Regions from separate parts of the Methylobacterium sp. GC_Met_3 genome, predicted to be linked through region 1. Evidence: predicted binding sites of a transcription regulator. Region 1 holds the regulator's gene; each other region holds the start of a gene.
What was found. Region 1 encodes HrcA, which represses chaperone genes, less so after heat shock. Its sites were predicted from a motif close to GTTAGCACTCNCNNNNNGNGAGTGCTAAC; they were not measured.
Positions count from the first base shown of each region.

Region 1 (7,517 bases):
CGAAGTAGAGCGCGAAGAAGGCGTAGCAGTAGAAGTCGTACCACTCGACCAGATTGCCCGAGGATGAGCCGACGATCGCCCAGATGCGCCGCTTCCGGTCCGCAGCGTCGTCGTGCGTGCCCGCTGCGATGCCGATCGTGTCGTTTCGCAATGCGGACATGGCGTCTCCCTCAAGCTCTTATAGGGGCGGCGATTGCCAGCCTCTTCTTCATGTGACGCGACGTTACAGGTGATGACCGTGATCGCAAGTCCGTGATGAGTCTTTCCACGGGAGGCGCCCGGCGCCTGTCACGTGCGCCGCCGCCGCAGCCAAAAACCGGAACGGTTTGCCATGGGGGTCCGTTGCGGCCCGGCGCGGGCGCCGATGGCGCTCCCCAGGCGAGAGAGGCGTGGCCATGAAGCGGATTCTCAGAGACACCGTGGCGGTTGCCATCGTGATTGCGGGGGCGACAACCGCCTTCGCGCAAGGTGGCCCCGGTGGGCCGGGCGGCGCGGGACCCGGTGCAGGCGGCGGTGCTCCAGGTGCCGGCGCTGGCCCGGGTGGTGGCGCGGGTCCGGGTGGTGGTCCCGGCGGTGCAGGCGGCGGCATGCGGAGCGGAGCCGAGGGTGGCGCCATGCGCGGGCCCGGTGGCGAAGGTGGCCCGCGTGGTGCCGAGCCGGGCGGACCCGGGGGCCGCGGTGCCGAAGGGCCCGGCCGCGCCGGCGGTGCCAACGAGCGCGGTGGACCGGCCGAGCGGGGCGCGCCGGGCGCGAATCCCGGTCCCGGCGAGCGCGGTCCCAATGAGCGCGGTGCGCGGGAGCCCGGCCCGGGTGGCGAGCGGGGCAACCGTGATGCGGCTGGGCCCAACCAGGGTGGTCGTGGCCCAGCCGGCGATCGCGAACGCGGCCCCGGGGGTGAGCGTGGCGGCCGTGCGGGCGCCCGTGACGGCGGTTCAGTCCGCGGTGCGGTCGGCCGTCTCGACACGCGGCAGCGCACCGAGTTCCGGTCATCGATCACCCGCCTGGGCGTCTCGCCGCTCCGGGATGTCGCCTTCGGTCTGGCCGTCGGCACGGCGATCCCGCGTTCGGTGTCCCTGCACCGGCTGCCGCCGGCCATCGTCGAGATCGTGCCGGAATACGAGGGCTACGACTTCGTCTTGGTGCGCGACGACATCGTGATCATTGATCCCGACACCTACGAGATCGTGGATGTGATCCCGGTCTGACCCGCTCTGCCGTCGTGCAGCACGCCCGGCAGGGCGAATTTCTGACGCGTTTGGCCAACTTTTGCGAAGAAAGCGAAAGAAAAATCTCGTACAGACGCGACTGCGTGGATCCGGAGAGATCCGGATCCACGCAAGAAAGACGCCGCTGAAAATATAAATCTCTATTCTGTTGAATGATACGTCTGAAAATACAATAATACTAAGCGCCACGGACCGTGAATTTCAGATACGAGATAGGGCTGTTCACGCGTCGTCTCCGTTTGGAGAGTGGTATGTCGATTGATAATTCTGGTTCGCGAGTATCCGTGCGGGCCACGCGCCTGCGCCTCGGGATAGCGGGTCGGGCAACGCTCCTGACCCTGGCGATCGCGTTCACCGCCTTCCTCACGTGCTCGGTTTACATCCACACATCGCAGACGGCGCTGCTGCGCAAGGACATCAACGCCAGCATGTCCAGCCTGAGTGGTGCCGCCGCGCGGAGCATCGGTAATTGGCTGTGCGGAAAGCTCGATCTCATGCAATTGGTGGCCGAGGAAATTGCAGGCACCGGGATCGGTCCGGAGGCTGACCGCGTGCTCGACGCATCGATCGTCCGCCAGGGATTCTACGTCGGCTACTTCGGGCGCATCGACGGCTTCTACACGAAGATGCCCAAGGCGCCGATCCCGCCGGGCTACGATCCGCGGCAGCGGCCGTGGTTCAAGGAGGTCGCGGCGACGAAGGGCGCGATTCTGACCGTACCCTACACATCCGCCAGCCGGGGCAGCATGGTTTTGACGGCGGCCGCACCGGTCGAGGACGCGCAGCATAAGCTATCCGGCGTGGCCGCCGGCGATTTCGATGTCGGGACCCTGGCCCGAATGATCGCCGACGTTGTGCCGGGCGGCGCCGGTTACGCCTATCTCGTCTCCGGCGCCGGCAAGATCCTGATCCATCCCAAAGGTGATCTCGTCGGGAAACCTCTCTCGGACTTGATCGGCGATGCGAAGCTGGACAGCGCCGCGGGCCGCGCGATCGAGACCAGCGAAGCCGGTCGCGCAACCCTCACGGTGTTCGCCCGCGTCCCGGATCTACCGTCGGCCCTCGACTGGTACGTGGCGCTGTCCTTCAACCGCTCAGCGGCCGTCGCGCCAATCGACCACCTCACGCGGGACATGGCGGTCGCAACCGTCATCATGCTCCTGGCGCTGGCGGTCGCGGTCAGCCAGACCATGGTGACTACGGTCGCGCGGCCCCTCAATCGACTCGTCGGCGTCCTTCAGCGGATGAACCAGGGCGAGTTGGATACCGAGATTGCGGAGGCCCGCCGACGGGACGAGATCGGCATGGTCGGCCGGGCCGTCGAGGGCATCAAGGCCGTCGTGGCGGACAAGGCGCGCGAGCAGGCCGAGGTGCGCCGCCAGGCCGATGCGGCCGCCGCAGCCGAGCGCAGGCGTACGATGACCGAACTGGCCGATGGGTTCGAGCGGGTCGTCGGCACGATCGTGGGTTCGGTCTCGTCCGCGGCCGCCGACCTTCACACCACCGCGGAGACGCTGACGGTCGCGGCCACGCAGGCGGCGGCGCAGTCCAGCGGCGTAGCGGCTGCCGCCCAAGAGGCATCCGCCAATGTCCGCACTGTCGCGGCGGCGGCCGAGCAACTCGGCGCGAGCGTGCAGGAGGTGGCCGGGCAGGTCGCTGCCTCGTCGCGGCTCGCCCAAACGGCGGTCGATGAGGCCGACGAGACCGGGCGCCGGGTGCAGGACCTCTCCGAGGCCGTATCGAAGATCGGCGCCGCCGCCGGGCTGATCTCCTCGATCGCGGCACAGACGAATCTCCTCGCGTTGAATGCCACGATCGAGGCAGCGCGTGCGGGCGAGGCGGGGCGTGGTTTCGCCGTCGTGGCCGCCGAGGTGAAGGAGCTGGCCGCCCAGACCGCCCGGGCGACTAAGGAGATCACGGACCATATCGCGCGCGTCCAGGGCTCGACCGGCGCGGCCGCCCGGGCGCTCAATGGGATCGTGGCACGCGTGCGCGACATTAACGACGTGGCGAGTGCGGTCGCCGCCTCAGTGAGCCAGCAGGAATCTGCTACGCAGGAGATCGCGCGCAACGTCAGTCAGGCCTCGACCGGGACCGCCGAGGTCACGACGAACATTGCCGGCGTGGCCGAAGCCGCGGCGCAGACCGGCCAGGCCGCGCATAAGGTTCTAGATTCCGCGACGGAGCTGTCCCGACAATCCGACCATCTGGGTGTCGAGGTCGCGCGTTTCCTGGAGTCGGTCAGAGCCGCCTGACGATGCAATCCGGTGCCGAGGCGATCAGCGATGCGCCTCGGCCGCCATGCGGACCGCGAGCGCCGCCAGCACCGTCTCCATCAGCCACCGCTGAACGGCGCTCCAGAGCGGTCGCCGGGTGAAAAAGCCGGCGATCGTAGCAGCTAAGACGATGGAGACAGAATTCGTCATCACGTTGACGACAAGCAGCGTGGCGCAAAAACAGCGCTTGCAACGGCACACTTCTACATTCCGGTTCGGTGAACCGAGGAAGCCGCGACAGGTACACGACCGCTCTTTTCGGATTGAGCAAATTGATCGGCAGTCCCATCACGAAGAGCTTGCGCAGGCGCTCATGCGACAGCTCGCGGACTTGTAATGGCGATCGCCCGTTCGGCCGTATCATAGACCCGTGAGTTTAACCGACTCACCTGCGAGGGCGTACGTGGTCGGCGGTGGCCGGGAGTTCAGAGGATGGTCGTTTCTCTGGCATGATCCGGAGAAGCGAATGGCGAGTGAAGAGTCACGCTGGACCTCGCAATTCCGCTCCGAATTCGGCAATACCGGAAACGGTGAATGCCAGTGAACAGCCGAATGCCGACGCACATCTCACTCCCGAAATGAAGCTCCGTGCTTGGTGCTGCAACGACTGTATCACCGCCCACCATCCAACAGCTTCGAGACCACCCGGGCGGTGTAGTCGACCATTGGCACGATGCGGGCATAATTCAGGCGCGTCGGCCCGATCACCCCGACCACGCCGACGATCTTCTGAGCTCCGTCGCGGAACGGCGCGGCGATCAGCGATGAGCCGGAGAGCGAGAACAGCTTGTTCTCCGAGCCGATGAAGATCCGCACGCCGTCGCCGCCTTCGGCCCGGGCGAGCAGGTCGATCACGTCCTTCTGGCTCTCCAGATCGTTGAACAGCAGGCGGATGCGCTCCAGATCCTCGACGGCCTTCAGATCGTCGAGCAGGTTGGCCTGACCGCGCACGATCAGCTGGCGCGCTTCGGATGGGCCGACCGGCGTCGCGAGCCCAGCATCCACGAGGCGCTCGGTCAGGGCGTCGAGTTCCCGCTTCATCGCCTTGCGGCTGGCCTCGATCTCGGCCCGCAGGGAGCCCAGGGTCCGGCCCCGAAGCCGGGCGTTCAGGAAGTTCGTGGCTTCCTGCAGTGCGCCGGTGGGCAGGCCTGGCGGCAGATCGACCAGGCGGTTTTCCACCGAGCCGTCGTCCGAGACCAGCACGACGAGCGCCCGGGCCGGGTCGAGGCGCACGAACTCGATATGCTTCAGGTTCACGTTCGCCTTGGTGGTTAGAACCACGCCGGCGCCGCGCGAGACACCCGACAGCATGGTCGAGGCCTCGGCCAACGCCGAGTCGAAGGTGTGGCCCGAGGCCGCGGCTCGCATCTGTGCCTCGATCCGGGCCTGCTCGTCCTGGCTGACGTCGCCGAGTTCCAGCATGGCGTCGACGAAAAAGCGCAGGCCGAGCTCGGTCGGGAGCCGGCCCGCCGATGTATGCGGCGCGAAGATCAGGCCGGAATGCTCCAGATCCGCCATGACGTTGCGGATCGAGGCCGGCGACAGGGCCATCGGGAGTATCCGCGCAAGATTGCGCGATCCGACCGGTTCGCCGGTGGTGAGGTAGCTCTCGACGATCTGCCGGAAGATCTCCCGGGCGCGTTCGTTGAGCGCGGCAAGCGCCTGCATCGATGGGCCGTCGAGAAATCGTGGGTTCGGGTCTGTCACGCGCTGATCCTGTGGGCCGATCATGTCCAACCGTCCAGTCTGGATCAATCCGTACATTGCGGCTTCGCTGCGCCGCTTGCCCGCGCCGACATGGCGGCCTAAGAGCCCGGCCCTCGACTTTCCTCACAGAAGGGGTCCGCAATGCGGCCTTCCAAGCGTGCCGCCGACGAATTGCGGCCCGTGAGCCTGGAGCGCGCGGTTTCGCGCTATGCCGAGGGTTCGTGCCTCGTCAGCTTCGGCAACACCCGGGTGCTCTGCACGGCTTCGCTGGAGGAGCGCGGCCCGCCGTGGCTGCGCGGTTCGGGCAAGGGCTGGGTGACGGCCGAGTACGCGATGCTGCCGCGTGCGACCCACGAACGCACCCGCCGCGAAGTCGGTTCCGGCAAGCCCTCGGGGCGGACGCAGGAGATCCAGCGGCTGATCGGGCGCTCGCTGCGGGCGGTGACCAACCTGCCGGCGCTCGGCGAACGGCAGGTGACGGTCGATTGCGACGTGATCCAGGCCGATGGCGGCACCCGCACCGCCGCCATCACGGGCGCCTGGGTGGCGCTGCACGATTGCTTCGCCTGGATGCGGACGCGCTCGATCATCTCGGTCGATCCGCTGCGCGACCACGTCGCTGCCGTCTCCTGCGGCCTCTACAAGGGCACACCGGTGCTGGACCTCGACTACGCCGAGGATTCAGCCGCCGAGACCGATGCCAACTTCGTACTCACCGGCCGGGGCGGGATCGTAGAGGTTCAGGGCACGGCCGAGATGGAGCCGTTCTCGCAGGATCAGCTGCTCGAATTGCTGCGCCTCGCGCGCGCAGGCACCGAGCGGCTGGTCGCGCTTCAGAAGGAGGCAATCGCGTGAGCCGGCGCCTGACGGGCAGGGTGGTCATCGCCACCCACAATGCCGGCAAGCTCACCGAGATGCGCGAATTGCTCGCGCCCTTCGGGATCGAAGCGGTGTCGGCCGGCGAACTCGGCCTTCTTGAGCCGGAGGAGACCGGTACGATGTTCGCCGAGAACGCGGCGATCAAGGCCCTGGCCGCCACGCAAGCCACGGGCTTGCCCGCCTTCGCGGACGATTCGGGCCTGTGCGTCGATGCCCTCGACGGGGCGCCGGGCATTTTCTCCGCGCGCTGGGCCGGCCCGACCAAGGACTTCGCCGGCGCCATGGCGCGGATCGCCTCGGAGATGGACAGGCGCGGCGCTCAGGATCGCCGGGCACATTTCGTCTCTGCGCTGGTGCTGGCATGGCCGGACGGCCATACCGAGCTGTTTGAGGGCCGGGTATTCGGCGACCTCGTGGAGCCCCGCGGCTCGGCCGGGTTCGGCTATGATCCGATCTTCCGGCCGGACGGCCACGACCGGACCTTCGGCGAGATGACCGCCGAGGAGAAGCACGGAGTCGATTGGCAGCGAGGGCAGGGGCTCTCGCACCGCGCCCGGGCCTTCGTGGATCTCGGCCGAGCTTGCCTCGCACCCAGCGCGTGATTGCCAAACCGGGCCGCGCCGCTCACATCACCACCACCATGCAAGCGACCGGCCCGGACCACCCGACCCGCGATGCGGGCTTCGGCATCTACCTGCACTGGCCCTTCTGCGCCGCGAAGTGCCCCTATTGCGACTTCAACAGCCACGTGCGCCATGCCGGCGTGGACGAGCCGCGCTTCCTCGACGCGTTCCGGGCCGAAATCGACCACGCTGCCGAGCGGACGCCCGGCCGGACCGTCACCAGCATCTTTCTGGGCGGTGGCACCCCGTCGCTGATGCAGCCCGCCACGGTCGCCGGATTGCTCGACGCCGTCGCTTCGCGCTGGCCCGTCGCGCCGGATGTCGAGATCACGTTGGAGGCCAACCCGTCGAGCGTCGAGGCGGCCCGTTTCGAAGGCTACCGCGCCGCCGGGGTCAACCGCGTGTCGCTCGGCGTACAAGCGCTGAACGACGCATCGTTGCGTACCCTCGGCCGGCTGCACGATGTGGCGCAGGCGCTCGACGCGATCCGCGTCGCGCAGGCCACCTTCGCGCGCACCTCATTCGATCTGATCTATGCCCGACCAGGCCAGACGCCGACGATGTGGCGGGACGAGCTTGCCGAGGCCCTGAAACGGGCCGGCGAGCATCTCTCCCTCTACCAGCTGACCATCGAGCCCGGCACGCCCTTCTACGGCCTCGCCAGCACGGGCAAGCTGGTCGTGCCGGACGACGATACGGGGCGCGCCCTCTACGACGTGACGCAGGATCTCTGCGCGGGCGCCGGTCTTCCCGCCTACGAGATCTCGAACCACGCCCGGCCCGGCGCGGAATCCCGCCACAACCTG
Region 1 covers NZ_JALNUL010000003.1:283,445-290,961, reverse strand. The annotation lists gene OXS27_RS06790 (MFS family transporter) at 1-160, opposite strand, end outside; gene OXS27_RS06785 (DUF1236 domain-containing protein) at 396-1,205, shown strand; gene OXS27_RS06780 (methyl-accepting chemotaxis protein) at 1,478-3,481, shown strand; gene OXS27_RS06775 (hypothetical protein) at 3,506-3,652, opposite strand; gene hrcA (heat-inducible transcriptional repressor HrcA) at 4,115-5,170, opposite strand; gene rph (ribonuclease PH) at 5,351-6,064, shown strand; gene rdgB (RdgB/HAM1 family non-canonical purine NTP pyrophosphatase) at 6,061-6,690, shown strand; gene hemW (radical SAM family heme chaperone HemW) at 6,729-7,517, shown strand, end outside.

Region 2 (7,517 bases), on a different contig from region 1:
AGTAACCGTATTGGACAGCTGGACGATGTGAATCTCCTGCAGCTTAACCGAGCAATCCTCGTATTCCTTGGCTTGGCAGCGTCGCCGTAGCGAAGGCTAACGATCTGAGGACAGCCACCGGCCAAGGTAGCGCCCTTCGTCCCTGGAACATCGGCACGGCTGCCTTGACCCGGTTTACACGTATCGGCTGAACACCAGCGCGGCGTTGACGCCTCCGAAGCCGAAGGCGTTCGACAGCACGTGCTTCACGGGCCAGGGCCGTGCCGTGGCCTCGACCAGATCGAACCCCGCCGCCTCCGGCATCGGCTCCTCGATGTTGAGGCCCGGCGGCAGGACCTGATGCTGGAGCGCGAGGGTGGAGAAGACGGCCTCGATCGCCCCGGCGGCGCCCAGCATGTGGCCGGTCGCCGACTTGGTCGAACTGATCGGGACACCGCCGCCGGCCGGCCCGAACAGCGCCGTCAGGGCGGCGAGTTCGGCTGCGTCGCCGACCGGGGTCGAGGTCGCGTGGGCGTTGACGTAGCTGACGTCGGCCGCTGTGAGCCCCGCATTCGCGAGGGCGATCTCCATCGCGCGGGTGGCCTCCCGCCCATCCGGCCAGCCCGACGTTACGTGGTGGGCATCCGTGGTGGTGCCGTAACCCGACAGCACCGCCAGTGGGCGGGCACCCCGCCGCTCGGCGTGGCCAAGCCGTTCGATCACCAGCATGGCCGCGCCCTCCGAGAGCACGAAGCCGTCATGGTCGCGGTCGAACGGACGGGACGCGCGGTGCGGCGCATCGTTGAACGCGACGGACAGCGCCTTCGCGGCCGTGAAGCCGCCGATCGCGACTGGATCGACGCACGCCTCCGTCCCGCCGCACAGGGCGATGTCGGCTTCGCCGCTGCGGATCATGCGCGCGGCATCGCCGATCGCCTGGGCCGAGGCGGCGCAGGCCGTGGTCGGCGAACCGGCCGGCCCCTGGAAGCCGAACCGGATGGCGATCTGGCCGGCCGCGAGATTGGGCAGGAAGGACGGCACCACGAACGGCGACAGGCGCCGGGCGCCCGAGGTGCGGATGGTCTCGCAGGCGGCGGTGATCGCCGGCACGCCGCCGATGCCCGTGGCGATCACCGTGGCGGTGCGTCGGCGATGCGCCGGATCGTCGGGATGCCAGCCGGCCTGATCGAGCGCTTCCTGCGCGGCGCCCATGGCGTAGTGGATGAACAGGTCGTTGCGGCGCAGTTCGCGGGCCTCCATCACCTGTCCGGCATCGAAGCCGCTCGGATCGTCCGCGCGATCAGGGACGAGCCCAGCGATCTGGCATTTCCAATCGCCGACCTCGAATCGCGTGTTGCGCCGGATCCCGCTCTGCCCGGCTTTCAGCCGCTCCCAGGTCGCCGCCACGCCGGAGCCCAACGGCGAGACGGCCCCGAGGCCGGTGATGACGATCGGATCTTGCACGACGGAACCCCGCGAAGCGCGCTGACTCGGCTGTGCATATACACAGCTTCGTGGTGGGGCAACGCCGGCCGCGCCTCATTCCCCGCGTGCGAAGTGCTTGACGATGCGCAGATAGGTATCGGATTCCGTCTCGTCGAACCCGTCCAGTATGTCCGCCTGCGCGCGTTGCCAAACGTCCAAGAGTTGATCCAGCAGAACGCTCCCGTCCTGGGTCAATCGACACAGACGTGCACTGGTATCGGTGTCCGCAACACGCTCGACGAGGCGTTTCTGTTCCAGCAAATCCAGATTGCGCGTCAGGCTGGTTCGATCGAGCAGGATGCGGCGTGCCAGCACGGCCACCGGCGTCTCGGGATTGAACCGGATCGCCGCCAGAAGCGAGAATTGCTGGACGGTGACGCCGAACGGCTTGAAGGCGGCATCGCCCCGCCGCAACAAAGTGCGGGCCGCCGCGACCGTGTTGAGCACGAGGCAGTTCGAGAGCGCATCCGGCAACGACATGGTGCAATCCGATAGCCCGCATCCGAACCGCGAGGACGGATCCAGGCGCAGCGGCGGATGTCGGTCGTGCCGTTCGATCGGCTTTACCCCTCCGTTATCACGCGCGCAGCGAAGTGGCTCAAGACACCGCGAGGCGGGCGGAGCGCTGTATCGGAATGCTGCGCTCCACCCGCAATAACGGCGAGGTTGAAATCCTGAACCCGCGAGGGTGTGCGTTCGCAGCGGTTGGGCTGCGATCCGACCGGATCAGCCCGCCTTCGTGAAGCGGTTCACGCTCTCGGCGAGGCTGGAGGAATAATCGGCCAGGCTGCCGGCAATGCCGCGGACCGCCTCGGCGAACTGCCCGGTCGCGTTGGCCGCCTGCGAGACGCCGCCGATATTGCCCGACATCTCGTGGGTCGAGACAGCCTGCTCCTCCACGGCGCTCGCCATCGCCAGCGTGAGGTTGGAGAGTTCCGCCACCGCCGCGGTGATCATCTCGATGGCGCTCACCGCCTCGCCGGTCGCGCTCTGGATCGCCGAGACCTGCTGGGTGATCTCCCCGGTCGCCTTCGCGGTCTGCTCGGCCAGCGCCTTGACCTCGCTGGCCACCACCGCGAAGCCGCGTCCGGCCGTGCCGGCACGGGCTGCCTCGATCGTGGCGTTGAGCGCCAGCAGGTTGGTCTGGTCGGCGATCGACTTGATCATGCCGACCACGGCGTCGACCTTGCGGGCGTTCTCGGCCAGTTGCCGCATCGTCGCGTCGGTGGTCTCGGCCTGCGTGGCGATCTGCTGCGCCCGCTCGGACACGCGCCCGACCTGGCCGGAGATTTCCTGGATGGCGTTGTTCATCTGCTCCGAGTTCGCCGCCACCGAGGTCGCCTTCTGGCGGGCGGAATCCGCCGACTGCGTGAGGCCCTCGGCCGATTGCTGCATCTCCTGGATCGCCGACCCGACCGCCTCGACCACCCGCGTGACCTCGGACGCCATCTGAACCTGTGCCGTGACGATGGACCAAGTCGCCATTGGCCCGATGTAGTTGCCCCGCTCGTCGTTGACGGCCGTGACCTGCAGATCGAGCGTCTCGGGTCCGACCTTTATCTTGGTCCGATGCGGCAGGTGGCTGGCATCCGACAGCATCGTGCGCTGATGCTTGGGATTCATGTGGAACACGTCGAACGAGTGCTCCATCATGTCATCGACCTTGACCGGAAGATATTGCTCCAGCGGCTTGAGCGTTTTCCGGGACGTCTGATTGAGGTAGTCGAACTGGAAATTGTTGCGCGGATCGACGGTCATCACCGCGACCGGCATGTTGTCGATCATCGACATCAGCCGATTGATCTGGTTCTTCTTCGCCGAGATGTCGGAGGCGAACTTTACGACCTTCACGGGCTTTCCGGCGGCGTCCAGGATCGGGTTGTAGGTGGCCTCGAGCCAGATCCGTTCCCCGCCTTTGGCCAGGCGGAGGAACTCGCCGGTCACGTACTGGCCGCCCTTCAGCTTGGTCCAGAACTGAGCGTAATCGTCTGACTTGGCCTCGACGTCATCGACGAAAATGCGGTGATGTTTGTTGACGAGCTCAGCCAGGGTGTACTTCATCGCCTGCAGGAAGTTTTCGTTGGCGTGGAGGATGTGTCCATCCAGCGAAAACTCGATGATGGCCAACGAGCGATCGAGGGCTTCGATCTTGGCCTGCGCTTCGCTGTAGGTGGATCTCTTGAACATGTCTGAGCCCGCTCGTCTGCGTCGGGAAGAAAGACAGAGGTTGATTAAACGAATGCTAAATTTCACGCCAGCGTCTGCATTCGACGGCGGCAGGCACACCAAATCTATTATATTGTGCTTCTATTGATCGGTTCAGATGATAATTATTGATGATTGATATTCATCGATTTTTGCTTGTCGAAAATGGTAGATCTCGGTGTTGTATCAAAACCATCCTCGCATCCGAAAATACACGATCGGGGCGAGCGCACTCAGGAGGATCAGCGCGAGGGCGTAGGGATAGCCGTAGGCCCAATCGAGTTCGGGCATGGTCTTGAAGTTCATGCCGTAGATGGACGCGATCAGGGTCGGGGGCACGCCCACCACCGACACGACGGTCAGCACGCGGAAGACGTTGTTTTGCTCGATGTTGATCAGGCCCAAAGCCGCGTCGAGCAGGAACTGAACGTTTTCGGCCAGCCGCGTCTCGAATTCGTCGAGAGAATCGATATCCCGGCCGATTGTGTCGAACCGACCGTTCTCCGGGAGGCCGAGGGCGTCGCAGGCCGCCGCCACGAACGGGACGATCCGCTCTAGGCCGAGCAGACTTGCCCGGATCTTGCCGAGCACTTTGCCCCGGTTGCTGATTCCGCGCAGGATCCGACGCAACGCCAGATCCCGGCGCCGGGGCGGCGGGCTCTCCAGCCGGCGACGGTCCGCGCCCCGCACGTCGAAATCGAAGATCCGGGTGGACAGGCTGTCGAGTTCCGAGGCCATGTCCTCCAGCGAGTCGGCCAAGCTGTCCACCAGCTCTTCCAGGACCACGAGGAAGACCTCGCTCGGCGTCGCGCTGCCGTCCCCGTCGACGATTCGCTTGGCCGCGGATTCGAAGGCGCGCAGCTCGTGGAAGCGGACGGTGACGAGGTGATCCTTCGTCAGCAGGAAGCCCAGGGGTTTCAGCTGCGATGCGCTGCGCTCGAAGGTGATCATCGGCGTCGACAGCGACAGGCCGCCTTTCACCCGGCGCAGGCGGCTCGACGTCTCGACCTCGGACAGGGCCTCCCGGGACGGGATGCGCAGCCCTGTCGCGGCCTCGACCGCTTCCGCCTCCTCGGAGGTCGGATCGTTCAGGTCGATCCACACGGCGTTGCGCGCGATCCGTTGGGCGGTCTCGGGCGCCACCGGACCTTCGGGGCCGTGCAGGCTCAGCATCGCGGCGCATTTTCCATGGGCGGGGGGGCAGGCATCGCGCCACGCGAAAGGGTGCGACAGACTTGACACGGAACAGCCCCGCGCCTATCTCGCGGCCGTCTTTGGCACTCGCCGAGACAGAGTGCTAACAGTCGAGTTCGCGGCGGTCCCGGTGGCCGCATCAACGCCAACTCAGGACCTGAAGCAAGAGGGCAGCTCATGAAGTTCCGTCCGCTGCACGACCGCGTGGTCGTCCGTCGCATCGAGAGCGAGGAGAAGACCAAGGGCGGCATCATCATCCCGGACACCGCCAAGGAGAAGCCGCAAGAGGGCGAGATCGTCGCCGTCGGCCCCGGCGCCCGCGACGAGCAGGGCCGCGTCAACGCGCTCGACGTCAAGGCCGGCGACCGCGTCCTGTTCGGCAAGTGGTCCGGCACCGAGGTCAAGATCGACGGTCAGGACCTCCTGATCATGAAGGAATCCGACATCATGGGCGTCGTCGCCCTCTGATCGGAACGCCTGTCCCGCCCTTTGAGGCCGTCTGAGGCCTTGGGGTTCAACCATTAGCGAAGAGGCACACAATGGCAGCGAAAGACGTACGTTTCTCCGCCGACGCCCGCGATAAGATGCTGCGCGGCGTCGATATCCTGGCGGATGCGGTGAAGGTGACGCTCGGCCCGAAGGGCCGCAACGTCGTGATCGAGAAGAGCTTCGGCGCCCCGCGCATCACCAAGGACGGTGTGACGGTCGCCAAGGAGATCGAGCTCTCCGACCGCTTCGAGAACATGGGCGCCCAGATGGTGCGCGAAGTGGCCTCGAAGACCAACGACATCGCGGGTGACGGCACCACCACCGCGACCGTGCTGGCCCAGGCCATCGTCCGCGAGGGCGCCAAGTACGTCGCCGCCGGGATCAACCCGATGGACCTGAAGCGCGGCATCGACCTCGCCACGGCCGCCGCCGTGAAGGACATTATCGCCCGCGCCAAGAAGGTCTCGACCTCCGACGAGGTCGCCCAGGTCGGCACCATCTCGTCGAACGGCGACACCGAGATCGGCCAGATGATCGCCCACGCGATGCAGAAGGTCGGCAACGAGGGCGTGATCACGGTCGAGGAGGCCAAGACGGCCGAGACTGAGCTCGACGTCGTCGAGGGCATGCAGTTCGATCGCGGTTACCTCTCCCCGTACTTCATCACGAATGCGGAGAAGATGGTCGCCGAGCTGGAAGACCCCTACATCCTCATCCACGAGAAGAAGCTCTCGTCGCTCCAGGCGATGCTGCCGGTGCTCGAGGCCGTGGTCCAGACCGGCAAGCCGCTCCTGATCATCGCCGAGGACATCGAGGGCGAGGCTCTTGCCACCCTCGTGGTCAACAAGCTGCGCGGCGGCCTGAAGGTCGCGGCCGTCAAGGCGCCGGGCTTCGGTGATCGTCGCAAGGCGATGCTGGAAGACATCGCGATCCTGACCAAGGGCCAGATGATCGCCGAGGATCTCGGGATCAAGCTTGAGAACGTGACGCTCCCCATGCTCGGCCGCGCCAAGCGCGTGCGGATCGAGAAGGAGAACACCACGATCATCGACGGCGTCGGCGAGAAGTCCGACATCGAGGGTCGTATCTCGCAGATCAAGGCGCAGATCGAGGAGACCACCTCGGACTACGACCGTGAGAAGCTGCAGGAGCGTCTGGCCAAGCTCGCGGGCGGCGTCGCGGTGATCCGCGTCGGCGGCGCGACCGAAGTCGAGGTCAAGGAGAAGAAGGATCGCGTCGACGACGCCCTCAACGCCACCCGCGCGGCGGTCGAGGAAGGCATCGTCCCCGGTGGCGGCACCGCGCTGCTGCGCGCCAAGAAGGCGGTCGCCGAGCTGAAGTCCGACATTCCGGACGTCCAGGCCGGCATCAAGATCGTGCTGAAGGCCCTTGAGGCCCCGATCCGCCAGATCGCTCAGAACGCGGGCGTCGAGGGCTCGATCGTGGTCGGCAAGATCACCGACAACACCTCCTCGGAGACCTACGGCTTCAACGCCCAGACCGAAGAGTATGTCGACATGATCCAGGCCGGCATCGTCGACCCGGCCAAGGTCGTGCGCACCGCCCTGCAGGACGCCGCTTCGGTGGCCGGCCTGCTGGTGACCACCGAGGCGATGGTCGCCGACGCGCCGAAGAAGGACAGCGGCGCCCCCGCGATGCCGGGCGGCGGCGGCATGGGCGGCATGGACTTCTAAGTCCAAGCCACCCGTCGAGACGCAGGAAGGGGGTCGCCGAGAGGCGGCCCCTTTTCTATTGGCCGGTGCGCGACCTCGGAACCGGTCGGTCGGCCAGGATGCCCGCGCCGGACTCGCGCTCGATCTTCGCGCGGACTGTATCGATCAGCTCAAGGCGAAGACGCTGCAATCCGCTGCTCGGGATATCCAAGTTCGTGCTGTGATAGATCAGATTGCAGATCCTGTCGTACTCCGGGTCGCTGGTCCCTGTATCAACAAATTCCAGTATCTACTGATCGAGTTCGGCATGGTCTGAATATTTATGGTCCTCCTGGAGAACGAATCGGCCGCAGCCGATCCAGTCGTCTCGCAACGTGGCATTAGGTCTGCGGCGAAGTCCATGGCCGATCGATCGTGATGGTGTGTTGGCGGGCTGCTCCTGATCGTAGGCCGTCGAAGCGGGCTCTTCCAGGGGACTAGGACACCTGAGTG
Region 2 covers NZ_JALNUL010000012.1:107,679-115,195, reverse strand. The annotation lists gene fabF (beta-ketoacyl-ACP synthase II) at 175-1,443, opposite strand; gene OXS27_RS16500 (MarR family transcriptional regulator) at 1,519-1,944, opposite strand; gene OXS27_RS16495 (methyl-accepting chemotaxis protein) at 2,191-3,651, opposite strand; gene OXS27_RS16490 (CorA family divalent cation transporter) at 3,856-4,842, opposite strand; gene groES (co-chaperone GroES) at 5,041-5,331, shown strand; gene groL (chaperonin GroEL) at 5,403-7,046, shown strand.
Region 2: the regulator HrcA is predicted to act here: its motif matches at 4,943-4,971, upstream of groES (co-chaperone GroES).

Region 3 (7,517 bases), on a different contig from region 1:
ATGCAGGACCGAACCACCCGATCGCCGACTGAGCAGGCCTCGAACAGCGGGACGGTTCTGTGGATCGTGGTTTGAGTGAACTGCTCCCATTCGGCGGCCCAGGTACTAAGTTGGAGCATTGTCAGGTCAGGGCCGGCTTTGCGATTTCTGGCCAGATCGCTTCGGTTGCAGTAGCGTCCTGTCATGCTCAGGTCGCTCGACTTGCTTTGGCGGACGGCAGCGCCTTCGACGGTCATCGCTGGCTGTAACGAACACATCACCCTGCTCGGCGGGGGCGTCGATTACGCCAAGCCCTGGCACTGGCACGACGGCCTGATGCTGCTGCTGCCCTGCCTCGGTGTGTTGAACCTCAAGCATGAGGCGCAGCGGGACGGCATGTGGGTGTCACGGGATCGCTTCGCCGTCATCCCGGCCTCGCAACCGCACGCAACGTCAGCGGTCCGATCCGACCAGACCCATCTCGCCGTGTATCTTCGGGACGAGGCGTTCCAGCGCATCGAAAGGCAACTCGGCTCGCTCAGCCGCGTCCGAGCCCTGATCCGAAGCAGCGCGATGTTTTCGATCAATCCGGATATCCGCGCGCTCCAAGCACTCTGTTGCGAGGAGACCGGCGACACGATCGGTCAGACAGCCGTCCGCGCCCATCTCTCGGCCGCGCTGATCATCCGCTGCCTGACTGCGATCGAGAGGGGTCAACCGCTCGGTCCCAGCTCACGCGAGGCGCACACGTTGATCGACGCGATCAAGGCGTTCGTCGCGCAGCGCGCTGACCAGACTGTTTCGATCGATCTGCTCTCGGAACGCTTCAGCGTCTCCCGCCGACACATCACACGCCTGTTCCGAGAGCGAACCGGGCTGTCCATCGGCGCGTTTCAGCAGAGTGTGCGTCTCTCGGAGGCGCGGCGGCTGTTGCAGACCACCGATCTGCCGATCGGCGAGGTCGCGTTCCGGGTCGGGTTCGACAGCGGATCGGCTCTGGCGCGGGCGCTCCGACGCCGAGACGGGCTGGCACCGCGCGAGGTCCGCGCACGATCCGTTGCGATGGCCCGGACGGTCGCGCGATAAGGCCCGGACGGTCGCGCAGGCGCTGGGCGGCTCCGCCATGACCAACCGCATGTGCTGAACCGGCACCGCGTTCGGCCGGGCAACCGCGGCAGTGGATTGTTGGTCATGGCAGACGTCGAAGTCGTCAACGTCTTTACCTGCGGGAACGCAGGCGGCAATCCATGCCCCGTCGTCGCGGACGCGGTGGGGCTCGCCCCTGCGGCGATGCAGGATATCGCCCGCCGGCACGGGCACGAGAGCGGCTTCATCCTGCCCGCAGAGGACGATGCGCACGACTTCCGCTTCCGCTTCTTCGTACCCAACCACGAGATGGAGATGTGCGCGCACGCTACGATCGGCGCGCTCTGGGTGCTGGCCAAACACGGAACGCTGCCGGCATCGCCCGTCCGCATCGCGACCGCCAGCGGTTCGGTCACCGGTTTCGTGTCCACCGCAGAGAACGGCACGGTCTCGGTCGCGATCACGCAACCGGCGGGCCGGGCGAGGCCGCTGTCCTCTGAGCAGGCCAGCGACGTGCTTTCGGCGCTCGGCGTGGGCCGCGAGGACCTTACGGGCCTGCCCCTGCACAACGCCGTCACTTCACGTGTGAAGACCCTCGTGCCGATGCGCGACCCTGAGAGGCTGCACGCGCTCGTTGCGGACCCCGTGGCGGTCGAGGCCGTCTGCCGCCGGATCGGCTCGACCGGTCTGTACCCCTACGCTGTCGTGGACGGCGGGGCGCGCGTTTTCGAGGCGCGGCAGTTCCCGCGCGCGTCAGGCTATCCGGAGGATGCTGCCACCGGCATCGCCGCCGCCGCGCTCGCCTTCGGCCTGCTTCGCGATCGCACCCTTGCCGCCGACGACCGTCCAATCCGCGTCTACCAGGGACGAGCGATGGGTCGTCTCTCCGAGATCACGGTGCGCCTCGGCTTCGCGGGCGACCGGGCGATCGGCTGCTTGCTGGGCGGAGCGGTCGCTCCAGCTCCGGGCCTGCCTCCAGCGGTCACGGAGGATGGACGCCCATGAGCGGCGCCGTACTCGCCAGTCTGCGCGCTGCCGGCCTGACGGTGCCCGAGCTGTCCCGACCCGCGCCTCATGATTGCAGGCCAAACGCCGGTGCTGCGCGGTGAACCGCACTATCTTGGCGTCGTCGGGGACGACATTGAGGAAGCGCCGACCCGTATTGTAGCCGCTGGATCGATGCCTGCGCCGACGGGCAGTCCAAGGCACAAGCGGGTGCTGCGTGAACAACTTATCGCCTGCACGGGAAACGACCGCGCAGAGCGTTGCTCCGCGGCGCTGTCCCACAAGCCGGCTTCGGCTCGTATGACAGCGCCGCGAGAGCCATGGTTAATTAGAAGTCCATGCCGCCCATACCACCCATGCCGCCGCCGGCAGGCATGGCCGGAGCATCCTTGCGCGGAGCCTCGGAGATCATCGCCTCGGTGGTCACGAGAAGACCGGCAACCGAAGCTGCCCCCTGAAGCGCGGCGCGGACAACCTTGGCCGGGTCGACGATGCCGGCCTGGAGCATGTCGACATACTCTTCGGTCTGGGCGTTGAAGCCGTAGGTCGAAGAGGAATTGGCCAGGATCTTGCCGACGACGATCGAACCCTCGACGCCCGAGTTCGAGGCGATCTGACGGATCGGGGCCTCAAGGGCCTTCAGCACGATCTTGATGCCGGCCTGGACGTCCGGGTTGTCGCTCGACAGGCCCTGGACGGCCGCCTTGGCCCGCAGGAGCGCCGTGCCGCCGCCCGGGACGATGCCTTCCTCGACCGCCGCGCGGGTGGCGTGCAGCGCGTCGTCGACGCGATCCTTCTTCTCCTTGACCTCGACCTCGGTCGAACCGCCGACGCGGATCACCGCGACGCCGCCCGCGAGCTTGGCCAGGCGCTCCTGCAGCTTCTCACGGTCGTAGTCCGAGGTGGTCTCCTCGACCTGCGCCTTGATCTGCGCGATCCGGCCCTCGATGTCGGACTTCTCGCCGGCGCCGTCGATGATCGTGGTGTTCTCCTTCTCGATCCGCACGCGCTTGGCGCGGCCGAGCATATCGAGCGTCACGTTCTCGAGCTTGATCCCGAGATCCTCGGCGATCATCTGGCCCTTGGTCAGGATCGCGATGTCCTCGAGCATCGCCTTGCGACGATCACCGAAGCCCGGCGCCTTGACGGCCGCAACCTTCAGGCCGCCGCGCAGCTTGTTGACCACGAGGGTGGCGAGAGCCTCGCCCTCGATGTCCTCGGCGATGATCAGGAGCGGCTTGCCGGTCTGGACCACGGCCTCGAGCACCGGCAGCATTGCCTGGAGCGACGAGAGCTTCTTCTCGTGGATGAGGATGTAGGGGTCTTCCAGCTCGGCGACCATCTTCTCCGCATTCGTGATGAAGTACGGGGAGAGGTAGCCGCGGTCGAACTGCATGCCCTCGACGACGTCGAGCTCGGTCTCGGCCGTCTTGGCCTCCTCGACCGTGATCACGCCCTCGTTGCCGACCTTCTGCATCGCGTGGGCGATCATCTCGCCGATCTCCTTGTCGCCGTTGGCGGAGATCGTGCCGACCTGGGCGATCTCATCGGAGGAGGCGACCTTGCGGGAGCGCTCGCCGATATCCTTCACGACGGCGGACACCGCCAGATCGATGCCGCGCTTCAGGTCCATCGGGTTCATGCCGGCGGCGACGTACTTGACGCCTTCCCGAACGATGGATGCGGCCAGCACGGTTGCCGTCGTGGTGCCGTCACCGGCGGTGTCGCTCGACCGCGAGGCCACTTCGCGCACCATCTGGGCGCCCATATTCTCGAACTTGTCGACGAGTTCGATCTCCTTGGCGACGGTGACGCCGTCCTTGGTGATGCGCGGGGCGCCGAAGCTCTTCTCGATCACGACGTTGCGGCCCTTCGGGCCGAGCGTCACCTTCACCGCGCTGGCGAGCAGCTCGACACCGCGCAGCATCTTCTCGCGGGCATCGGCTGAAAAGCGAACGTCTTTGGCGGACATGGTGGAGCCTTCATCATCTGTCGTTTGGCCCCGAGGCACGCCACGGCGGGCGCCTCAAGGGGCAGATCACGCATCAAGGCCGTTGGGCCTGATCCGAACTCAGGCGACGACGCCCAGGATGTCGGATTCCTTCATGATCAGAAGGTCCTGCCCGTCGATCTTGACCTCGGTGCCGGACCACTTGCCGAACAGGACGCGGTCGCCGGCCTTGACGTCGAGCGCGTTGATCTTGCCAGCCTCGTCACGTGCACCTGGGCCGACGGCAACAACCTCACCTTCCTGCGGCTTCTCCTTGACCGTATCGGGGATGATGATGCCACCCTTGGTCTTCTCCTCGCCTTCGATGCGGCGGAGCACCACGCGGTCGTGCAGCGGACGGAATTTCATCGTGAGATCCTGATCGTTCCCAAGCGAGGCCCAACCGACATGGTGGGCTCTGTCGCGGGAAGAGTAGCGGCGATGACGAGTGTGTCGCCGCTCGATCGGTGCACCATTAGCACTCGCATCGTAGAAGTGCTAATTTCATGTCCGAGGATCGCGACACGCATTTTAGAGGGGGGTGGCCGCGCCCTGCCGGCACCCCAGTCTGTCAAGGCGGTTTCAGGCCGCTCGCTTTCGTCGGCTCGTCTGGGTGCGGCTCGGATCAACCTGCGCACCGGTACGACCAATCGCTTCGCTGGGCATGATCAAGCGAGGCCTTGCCGCGGAACGGTCCTGGCGTTCCATCCGGATCCGATGGGAGCGCGACGCAGAGGGCTGGCCAAGCGCTTGATGTCATGGCATGGGCCGATCGGTGATTGAGCATCCCGCCGCCTTCCAACCCGTATCGCTTGCAAGCCTGGGGTGGTCCGAGTTCTTCGAGGACCAGCGTGAACCCCACGAGGCCGGTTTTGCCCCGATGCGGGTTGCTGCGATTCACCGGTCCCGCCTGACTGCCCTATCGCAGGCCGGCTCGGTCGAGTTGACGCTGACCGTTCGTGCCAACGCCGGCGATTTCACGGTCGGCGATTGGATCCTCGTCGACCCGCAGACCCAGACATTGCATCGCCGTCTCGGCCGCAGGACGGTGATGGAGCGACGCACGGAAGGCAGCAGGATTCTGCAGGCCGCAGCGGCCAATATCGACACGCTGTTCATCGTCACCTCCTGCAACGCCGACTTCAATCCAGCGCGCCTGGAGCGCTATCTGGCTCTCGCCAATCAAGGCGGCACAACCCCGGTGCTCCTGCTCACCAAGGCGGACACAGCCGACGATTTGGGCGTCTACCAGCGTCAGGCGTCCCAGTTGCAACGCGGGCTCGACGTCGTGACCGTCAATCCGCGTCTCCCCGCGGCTGCTAACCTGCTCGCTCCGTGGTGCGGAATGGGGCGAACCGTGGCGCTGGTCGGCTCCTCCGGTGTCGGCAAATCCACGCTTGTGAACACGCTGGTGGGCCCAAGTCAGGCGCCTGCTCAGCAGACCGGAGGCATTCGCGAGCACGATGCGAAGGGACGCCACACGACCACGTCGCGTTCATTGCATGCCATGGCCGGTGGCGGCTGGGTCATCGACACGCCGGGGATGCGAACGTTGCATCTCAGCGGCGCCGCAGAAGGAATCGAAACCCTATTCGCTGAGATCGTCGAGCTCGCGCCCGCGTGCCGATACCGTGATTGTACCCACGCCCATGAACCGGGCTGCGCCGTGACGGCCGCTATTGCCGAAGGCAAGATCGAACCTGATCGATTGAACCGGTGGCGCAAGCTTTTCGACGAGAACCGGGACAATACACCGACATCCGTTGGGCCACGCGGTCGCCAGCGTCCCGCCAGGTAGGCTCCACGATTCTACTTGGAAGCTCTGGTCGCGTTGACGCCGTGTGGACGTCGATTTTCGCGACAGGGCCAGTGCGGAATCGGTTCCGAGCGGAAAAGGGGTCGGGCGAACATCGCTCGGCGCGCGCTCATCACCCGCGGCGGATTTTCATAACAGCGACACGCCTTGGATCGTGACGGCTACTGCTCGGGATACGCCGCGCTTCGAGGGGGGTAGCTGGCCAAGTACCGGGCGCGTTCCCAAAGATCGATACCATGGCCGTTGGGCAGCGCCGCAGCGATCGCTTTCGCGTCATCATCGCTTTGAGCCTGGATCGTACGGCTTTCTCCCACTCGGCCATCGACGCTGAGGCTGAATACACGGTACATCCGCGGCCCTGGATCAGGCTCATCGATACTGGTGGGTGAGCCTGACACGCGATGAGTGGTCCGGTGCGGACGGGACCATACAGATGGCCACCGCCGTAAGTTGCAGACGCCCACGCCAGCGGAACAAGGGTGTTGAATCACACCAGCATGGGCATACCGGGGACGCCGGCTAAATCGATTTTGCACAATCTATCCGACGATGCACCTCGGAAAAATGCGCAGGCGCGGCAGGGCGCCTATCCCGTTTACCGCCACTTCCGGCACAGGTGCGATCGCGACGAGCCGACTGGCTTGAGTTGAGAGTGAGCGCCACAACGGGCTGAACGAAAATCTTCGCATGCCGGCGCGCGCGATGACGTGCAATTCCAAATCGGGTCCGCTGCGCTATCCTGCGGCCGACGCACCGCGTGGAACGGCCTGTCTGGCCTCAACGGAGGACGCCCCCATGTTCGATGAATACGGCATCCCACGCGGGGCCGAGCCGGGCGGAGCCGACATGCCCGCCCTCTATCATTTTGTTTATTGCAGCCGTGCCGCCGAGGGTATCGATGACGCCGAAGTCGGCCGCATCGTCGAGGTGGCCCAGCGCCACAACGTCGCGCGTGGCATCACCGGGGTCCTTGTTTTCGGCAGCGGAATCTTCTTCCAGTGGATCGAGGGGCCGGCGGCTCAAATGAAGAAGCTGATCGCGAGCCTGCATCGCGACCCGCGGCATTACGATCTCGTCGCGCTGGATCAGAGTGAGGAAGAGCGGGAGCGCCTCTATCCGACGTGGGATATGGAGCAGGTCGAGGCCGACGATCTCCGGGTGGTACTCCAGGACGCGCTGGAGAGCGCCGAAGACCGGAACAATGCCGCGGCGCTCAAGCGGATCCTGATGCAACTCGATTCAGGGCCGCTCCACGCGCTCGGACGAAAATAATCAAGCCCCGACAAGACGATCGGTTGGACGTGTCGTCGGCGGCGCAGGCTCGGACATCACCGGCCGATTACGGTGCAATAATTGGATATCCGCCGCGTCCTTTACATCGTCGTAATTTGAGTTTCTCATGCCGAGCAGTGATCGAGCGACCAGCAAGGCCGCCGACGCGAGAGCGCCCTGGGGGGACGATGCAGAATTTCGGTCCGTCCGAACCTCTGTGGAGCGACGGCCTCGGTCACGATGGCGAGGCTGCGGCAGAAGCGCGTTGGCAATACGCACGCAAGCGGGCCGCCGAGGCGGCGCGCGAGCGCTGCCTTGCCCTGGAGCAGGTCGTCCAGACAGAAATCATTCCTCAACTGGTTCTCCTTC
Region 3 covers NZ_JALNUL010000048.1:286-7,802, forward strand. The annotation lists partial or broken gene OXS27_RS27290 (hypothetical protein) at 1-32, shown strand, start outside; gene OXS27_RS27295 (AraC family transcriptional regulator) at 184-1,065, shown strand; gene OXS27_RS27300 (PhzF family phenazine biosynthesis isomerase) at 1,171-2,070, shown strand; gene groL (chaperonin GroEL) at 2,399-4,042, opposite strand; gene groES (co-chaperone GroES) at 4,142-4,429, opposite strand; gene rsgA (ribosome small subunit-dependent GTPase A) at 4,824-5,858, shown strand; gene OXS27_RS27320 (BLUF domain-containing protein) at 6,672-7,148, shown strand; gene OXS27_RS27325 (cobalamin B12-binding domain-containing protein) at 7,337-7,517, shown strand, end outside.
Region 3: the regulator HrcA is predicted to act here: its motif matches at 4,535-4,563, upstream of groES (co-chaperone GroES).